DNA from 2 places in the Variovorax sp. LjRoot130 genome. Region 2 is predicted to be linked to the other one. Evidence: predicted binding sites of a transcription regulator. Region 2 holds the regulator's gene; the other holds the start of a gene.
The links. The regulator HrcA, encoded in region 2, represses chaperone genes, less so after heat shock. The targets are predictions, from matches to a motif close to TTAGCACTCNNNNNNNNNGAGTGCTAA.
Positions count from the first base shown of each region.

Region 1 (3,403 bases), 3.5 Mb from region 2:
GCAGCAGCGCCACGCCGCCGCCGGCCACCACGCCTTCTTCCACAGCAGCGCGGGTGGCGTGCAGGGCGTCTTCGACGCGAGCCTTCTTTTCCTTCATTTCGACTTCGGTGGCAGCGCCGACCTTGATCACGGCCACGCCGCCGGCCAGCTTGGCCACGCGCTCTTGCAGCTTCTCGCGGTCGTAGTCGCTGGTGGCTTCCTCGATCTGCACGCGCACTTGCTTCACGCGGGCTTCGATGTCGGCGGGAGCGCCGGCGCCGTCGATGATGATGGTGTTTTCCTTGCCCACTTCGATGCGCTTGGCTTGGCCCAGGTCGGCCAGCGTCACCTTCTCGAGCGTCAGGCCCACTTCTTCAGCGATGACCTTGCCGCCCGTCAGGATGGCGATGTCTTCCAGCATGGCCTTGCGGCGGTCGCCGAAGCCCGGTGCCTTGACGGCCACGACCTTCAGGATGCCGCGGATGGTGTTGACCACCAGCGTCGCCAGGGCTTCGCCCTCGACTTCTTCGGCAATGATCAAGAGCGGACGGCCGGCCTTGGCGACTTGCTCCAGCGTGGGCAGCAGGTCGCGGATGTTGCTGATCTTCTTGTCGAACAGCAGCACGAAGGGGTTTTCCAGCAACGCCGATTGCTTCTCGGGGTTGTTGATGAAGTAGGGCGACAGGTAGCCGCGGTCGAACTGCATGCCTTCAACGACGTCGAGTTCGCTGTCGAGCGACTTGCCGTCTTCGACGGTGATAACGCCTTCCTTGCCGACCTTGTCCATCGCGTCGGCGATGAGCTTGCCGATGGTGTCGTCGCTGTTGGCCGAGATCGAGCCGACTTGCGCGATTTCCTTCGAGGTGGTGGTGGCCTTGGAAGCCTTCTTCAGCTCTTCGACCAGGGCAGTGACCGCCTTGTCGATGCCGCGCTTCAGGTCCATCGGGTTGATGCCGGCGGCCACGTACTTGAAGCCTTCGCGAACGATGGCCTGGGCCAGCACGGTCGCGGTGGTGGTGCCGTCGCCGGCGTTGTCCGAAGTCTTGGAAGCCACTTCCTTCACGAGCTGGGCGCCCATGTTCTGGAGCTTGTCCTTGAGTTCGATTTCCTTGGCCACGGACACGCCGTCCTTGGTCACGGTCGGGGCGCCGAAGGAGCGCTCGAGCACCACGTTGCGGCCCTTGGGGCCCAGGGTCACTTTGACTGCGTTGGCCAGGATGTTGACACCCTCGACCATGCGTGCGCGGGCTTCACCGCCGAAGACTACGTCTTTTGCTGCCATGAGATTTCTCCGAATTCAGATAGAGGGGTTGATTACTTCTCGACGACCGCGAACAGGTCGTCTTCCTTCATGACCAGCAGCTCGTCGCCATCGACCTTGACGGTCTGGCCGCTGTACTTGCCGAACAGGACGCGGTCGCCGACCTTGACGCTCATCGCGCCGAGTTCGCCCTTGTCGTTCTTCTTGCCAGGGCCGACGGCCAGCACTTCGCCCTGGTCGGGCTTCTCGGCGGCGTTGTCGGGGATCACGATGCCCGAGGCGGTCTTGGTTTCGCTTTCAATGCGCTTGACGATCACGCGATCGTGCAAAGGACGAAGTTTCATTGCATCTCCTGGATAAGAAACGGGGTTTGGTTCGGGCGCTGGCATGGTTGCCGGCTGCCCAGCCACTGGAAGCGGGGGGTTGTTAGCACTCCTCTTCAGCGAGTGCTAATCATAAGGGCATTTGGCGGGGTTTCAAGGCCCGGCGGTCCAAGGAGAGTCGAGAACGAAGCCATGCTCAGGTGACGCTCGCGCGAACTGCACACACGCTGGCGGCACACCTTTCGAGGGCCAACCTAGGCCAACACTGAGAGGGAAGGAGGGCGCACCGCCCCTTGATGCGGCGGAGTTCTAGCCGTAAAAAATCGTGGCGTTCCGCGTGCGTGCTGTCGCGGCGACGGGGGCTGGGCCGGCATCGGGAGCGTCAGCCGCGCCGAGCCGCTTCGATCGCAGCGATGTCGATCTTTCTCATCCCCATCATGGCTTCGAACGTGCGCTTGGCCGCCGCTCGATCAGGATCGGCGATCGCGGCCGTCAGGGCGCGTGGCGTGATCTGCCACGACAGTCCCCACTTGTCCTTGCACCAGCCGCATGCGCTTTCCTGGCCGCCGTTTCCGACAATCGCGTTCCACAAGCGGTCCGTTTCGGCCTGGTTGTCGGTCGCAACCTGGAACGAGAAAGCCTCGTTGTGCTTGAACGCCGGGCCCCCGTTCAGTCCGAGACAAGGGATGCCCATCACCGTGAACTCGACCGTCAAGACATCGCCCTGCTTGCCCGCGGGATAGTCGCCAGGCGCGCGATGGACAGCTCCCACCGCGCTGTCCGGGAACGTCTCGGCGTAGAACTTCGCGGCGTCCAACGCGGTGCCGTCGTACCAGAGACAAATCGTGTTCTTGCTGACCATCTTGGTTCTCCTAGATTGGGACAGGTACGTGCATTCAAGCCGCCGAAGAAGTGATTCGTCGGCAAGCACGTAGCCGCCAAATTCTGCCCCTATGGCTCCGGGCCGGAGCGAAAAATTCAATGTTCGGAGGCGTGAAGACCACAGGATCGAATGTCTAGCGGCGCATGAGCTGAACGATCAACGGCGCAGTTCCCCGGTGCGCCCTTTCGGATCAATGACTTAAGCCGTCTTGGTGCTCAATCTCCAGTGGCGTTCCACAGTCGGCGGTTTTCAACTTTAGCCTGAATTTTTTGCAGCTTAGTTTGAACTCGCCGCGCCCCCAGTGGGGGAGGAGGCGCCCGGCCGGGGGGCCGTCTTCTGCTGCGGGATCAGCCGTCAAACCCATGACATTGCCCCCGTTGCGTCCGAGCAGGAGTGGCGCATACTGGGCTGCAGAAGTCTCACCATTGACCACCGATGAACATTTCCCCGGCGCGCGACCACGCCGATCCGCCTGCTGCTCCGCCAGACTGGACGATCGAGTTTGGATCTGAGCCCGTAGGCGAAGGCAATTATTTTTTTGCCGATGTAAAGCGGGCCGGGAAAGTGATGTTCCGAATCGGAGTTGGCGGCGTATCCGAAGAGGCAAAAGCAAGGAAGCTGCTTGCGGCCAAGGCGCGCGCCTGGATCGACGAGTTCCTGATCCGAGAACAGCAATCTGGCGCTTCGTCCCAAGGCAACTGAGCTGGTCAGCCGCTGCTCAGTCCTCGTCGTCGAGTAGGTCCAGTTTTGGATCGTCCATGCGGGATTGAAGTGCCACGCACCCGGCTTCCCAGGCGCTCTTGTATGTTGGGAAGCTGAGATCTGAGCGTGCCAAGGGCTCAAAGCCAGGCACGTCATCGAAGGATTCGAACAGCACCCATTCGAACGCTCCAGACCGGAGTGCTTCAACCATCGATACAAGAAAGCGGAAGCGGCTCATGCAAGCAATGCTGGGCG
Region 1 covers NZ_CAXURM020000001.1:4,718,354-4,721,756, reverse strand. The annotation lists gene groL (chaperonin GroEL) at 1-1,261, opposite strand, end outside; gene groES (co-chaperone GroES) at 1,294-1,584, opposite strand; gene ACSQ86_RS23580 (VOC family protein) at 1,946-2,425, opposite strand; gene ACSQ86_RS23575 (hypothetical protein) at 2,882-3,148, shown strand; gene ACSQ86_RS23570 (hypothetical protein) at 3,165-3,386, opposite strand.
Region 1: groES (co-chaperone GroES) is a predicted target of HrcA. The motif match lies at 1,667-1,693, and genes of this name have one in related genera.

Region 2 (3,403 bases):
ATGAAAAAAGCCCGCAACTTTCGTTGCGGGCTTTCCTGATGATGGTGCGGCTGGCAGGAATTGAACCCACGACCCCTTGGTTCGTAGCCAAGTACTCTATCCAACTGAGCTACAGCCGCACAGCTTGCGATTATAGCATCCTCGCAACACCCCATCGCTGGGCAGCGAAAGAAAGAGAGCAGTAGATCGTGTTGGACTTGAGCCGTCGATCAACCGCCTGTGAGTCTACGTCGAGTCAGTTGTGCATCAAAGTCTTGGCAGAAATGTGAACTAAATCATGACATTTCGACCACATGGGCACTGCACCTACAGCGCCACTTGGCCGACTGGCGCTAAAAACGGCTTCCATTGGTTTATTGGATGGAGGTCCCGATGTTCAGCTTTTTCCAGCCCAATCGAAACGGCCACCTCAGGCGAGTCATGGCGCTTCTCGAAGAAGCCCATCTCGCGCGTATCGAGCATCAGGCTGCTGCCGAACATCACGGGGCCTTGGCCCGGATGTATTCCGAACGCGCCAAAAGACTGGAGCGCGAGCTCTACGGCTCGGCACAAATGCCGCTCGGGGACGCATCCACCAAGGGCCAGGACGAGAAAGCGGTCCTCTATGCCCTGGATCCAGGTCGCCGGATCGAGACACAGGCAAAGGCCTGAGGAGTTGGCCCGCGACTGAGGGCGACAAGGCGTGGTGGTAGGCCGTGATGGGCTTGAACCATCGACCAACGGATTATGAGTCCGCTGCTCTAACCAGCTGAGCTAACGGCCCGCACATCAGGGATTCTAGTAGGCGCCGGGCGCCGCTATTTGCGGTGGCTCAGCGCATTGGTGACCAGCCGCGACGTGATGTCGACGATCTGGATCATGCGCTCATAGGGCATGCGCGTCGGACCGATGACGCCAAGCGTACCCACCACCTCGCCGTCGACCTCGTAGTTCGCGCTCACGATCGACAGGTCGTCGAAGGGCACCACCTGGCTTTCCCCGCCGATGAAGATGCGCACGCCGTCCGCCTTGCTCGACACGTCGAGCAGGCGCATCAGTTGGGCCTTTTGCTCGAACAGCTCGAACGCACGACGCAGGTGGCTCATGTCGCTGGAGAAATCGGTGACGGCCAGCAGATTCCGCTCGCCCGCGATCACGACTTCGTCCTGGGCTTCCGTCAGCACCTCGGAACTCACCTGGACAGCGGCCTGCATCAACGCAGCGATCTCGCCGCGCAATTGCTCCATCTCGGACTGAAGCCGATCGCGCACCTGCTCGATCGACAGACCCGCAAAGTGCGTGTTGATGTAGTTCGATGCCTCAACCAGTTGCGACTGCGAATAGTCGACCTCGGGGAAGATCACCCGGTTCTGCACATCGCCGTCGGGCGACACGATGATCACGAGCAGGCGGCGGTCGGAAAGGCGAAGGAACTCGATCTGACGAAAAACGGATGCGCGGCGCGGCGCCATCACCACGCCAACGAACTGCGACAGGTTCGACAGCAGGTTCGCCGCGTTCGCGATCACCTTTTGCGGCTGGTCGGGCGCGAGGCTCGGCGGCGTGAACTGCTCGCGCTGGGCAGTCAGCATGGTGTCGACGAAAAGCCGATAGCCGCGCGCAGTCGGAATGCGGCCTGCTGAGGTGTGCGGACTGGCGATCAGCCCGAGCCCTTCGAGGTCGGACATCACGTTGCGGATGGTCGCAGGCGAAAGCTCCAGCCCCGAAGCCCGAGAAAGCGTGCGCGAGCCCACCGGCTGGCCCTCGGCGATATAGCGCTCGACCAGCGTCTTGAGAAGCAACTTGGCGCGATCGTCCAGCATCGACTGATTTTAATGTTGTAATTTGTACATGACATCCAGCTTTCGGCGCGTCGCCCTGATAGGTAAATACCAGGCTTCGGGCGCGCGGGCGCAGGCCGGCGCGCTGGACGAGGTCATGGAGGGCATCGGCGCCTTCCTGGAAGCGCAAGGCTGCGAGGTCTTTGTCGAACAGCCGCGCGACGGCGAGTGCGGCCAGACCCGCTACCCCGCGCTGACTGTCGAAGAGATCGGCCAGCGATGCGATCTGGGCCTGGTGGTCGGCGGCGACGGAACCATGCTCGGCATCGGGCGCCAGCTGGCGTGCTACGGCGTTCCGCTGATCGGCATCAACCGCGGCCGGCTCGGCTTCATCACCGACATTTCCCTCGACAACTACCAGGCGACCCTGATCCCGATGCTGGCCGGCGAATACGAGGAAGACCACCGCAGCCTCATGCACGCCCAGGTGATGCGCGACGGCGTGTCGGTGTTCGATGCGCTCGCCATGAACGACGTGGTGGTCAATCGCGGCGCCACCTCGGGCATGGTGGAACTGCGTGTTTCGGTCGGCCGCCATTTCGTTGCCAACCAGCGCGCCGACGGAATGATCATCGCCTCGCCCACCGGCTCCACCGCCTACGCGCTGTCGGCCGGCGGCCCGCTGCTGCATCCCGCGGTCCCGGGATGGGTGCTGGTGCCCATCGCGCCGCACACGCTCTCGAACCGCCCGATCCTGCTGCCGGATGCCGACGAGGTCCTGATCGAGCTGGTGGGCGGGCGCGACGCGAGCGCCAATTTCGACATGCAATCACTGGCTTCTCTTGCCATCGGCGACCAGGTCGTGGTGCGCCGCTCCGACTACCGCGTGCGTTTTCTGCATCCGAAAGGCTGGAGCTACTTCGACACATTGCGCAAGAAGCTGCACTGGAACGAAGGAGGTTCCTGACATGGCATTGCGCCGCATCGCCCTGCGCGACTTCGTGATCGTGCGCGCGCTCGAACTCGATCTCTCCACGGGCTTCACCGTCCTCACCGGCGAAACCGGCGCGGGCAAGTCGATTCTGATCGACGCGCTCCAGCTGGCGCTCGGCAACCGTGCCGATGCCGGCGCCGTGCGCGAAGGCGCCGAGCGCCTGGACGTGAGCGCGGAGTTCGACACCGATCCTGCCCTGGCCGCCTGGCTGGACGAAGGTGGCTTCGAAGCGGGCGATGTCCTGCTTCTGCGCCGCACCGTCGACCTCCAGGGGCGCAGCCGCGGCTGGATCAACGGCAGCCCCGCCACCGCGACCCAGCTGCGCGAGCTCGGCGACCAGTTGCTGGACATCCACGGCCAGCACGCCTGGCAGAGCCTCACCCGGCCCGAAGCCGTGCGCGGCCTGCTCGATGCCTATGCCGGTGTCGGCACTGCCGCGCTCGACAGCGCCTGGCAGAACTGGCGGCAGGCGATCGCTGCGCTCGACAAGGCGCGCTCGGCGCAAGACTCGCTGCAGCGCGAGCGAGAACGACTGCAGTGGCAGGTTGGCGAGGTGATGAAGCTCGCGCCCGGCGCCGACGAGTGGGAGGAACTCTCGGCCAGCCACACCCGCATCTCCAACGCGCAGGCGCTCATCGATGCCGCCGAG
Region 2 covers NZ_CAXURM020000001.1:1,211,575-1,214,977, reverse strand. The annotation lists tRNA gene ACSQ86_RS06110 (tRNA-Arg) at 43-119, opposite strand; gene ACSQ86_RS06105 (hypothetical protein) at 373-651, shown strand; tRNA gene ACSQ86_RS06100 (tRNA-Ile) at 687-763, opposite strand; gene hrcA (heat-inducible transcriptional repressor HrcA) at 798-1,802, opposite strand; gene ACSQ86_RS06090 (NAD kinase) at 1,831-2,727, shown strand; gene recN (DNA repair protein RecN) at 2,729-3,403, shown strand, end outside.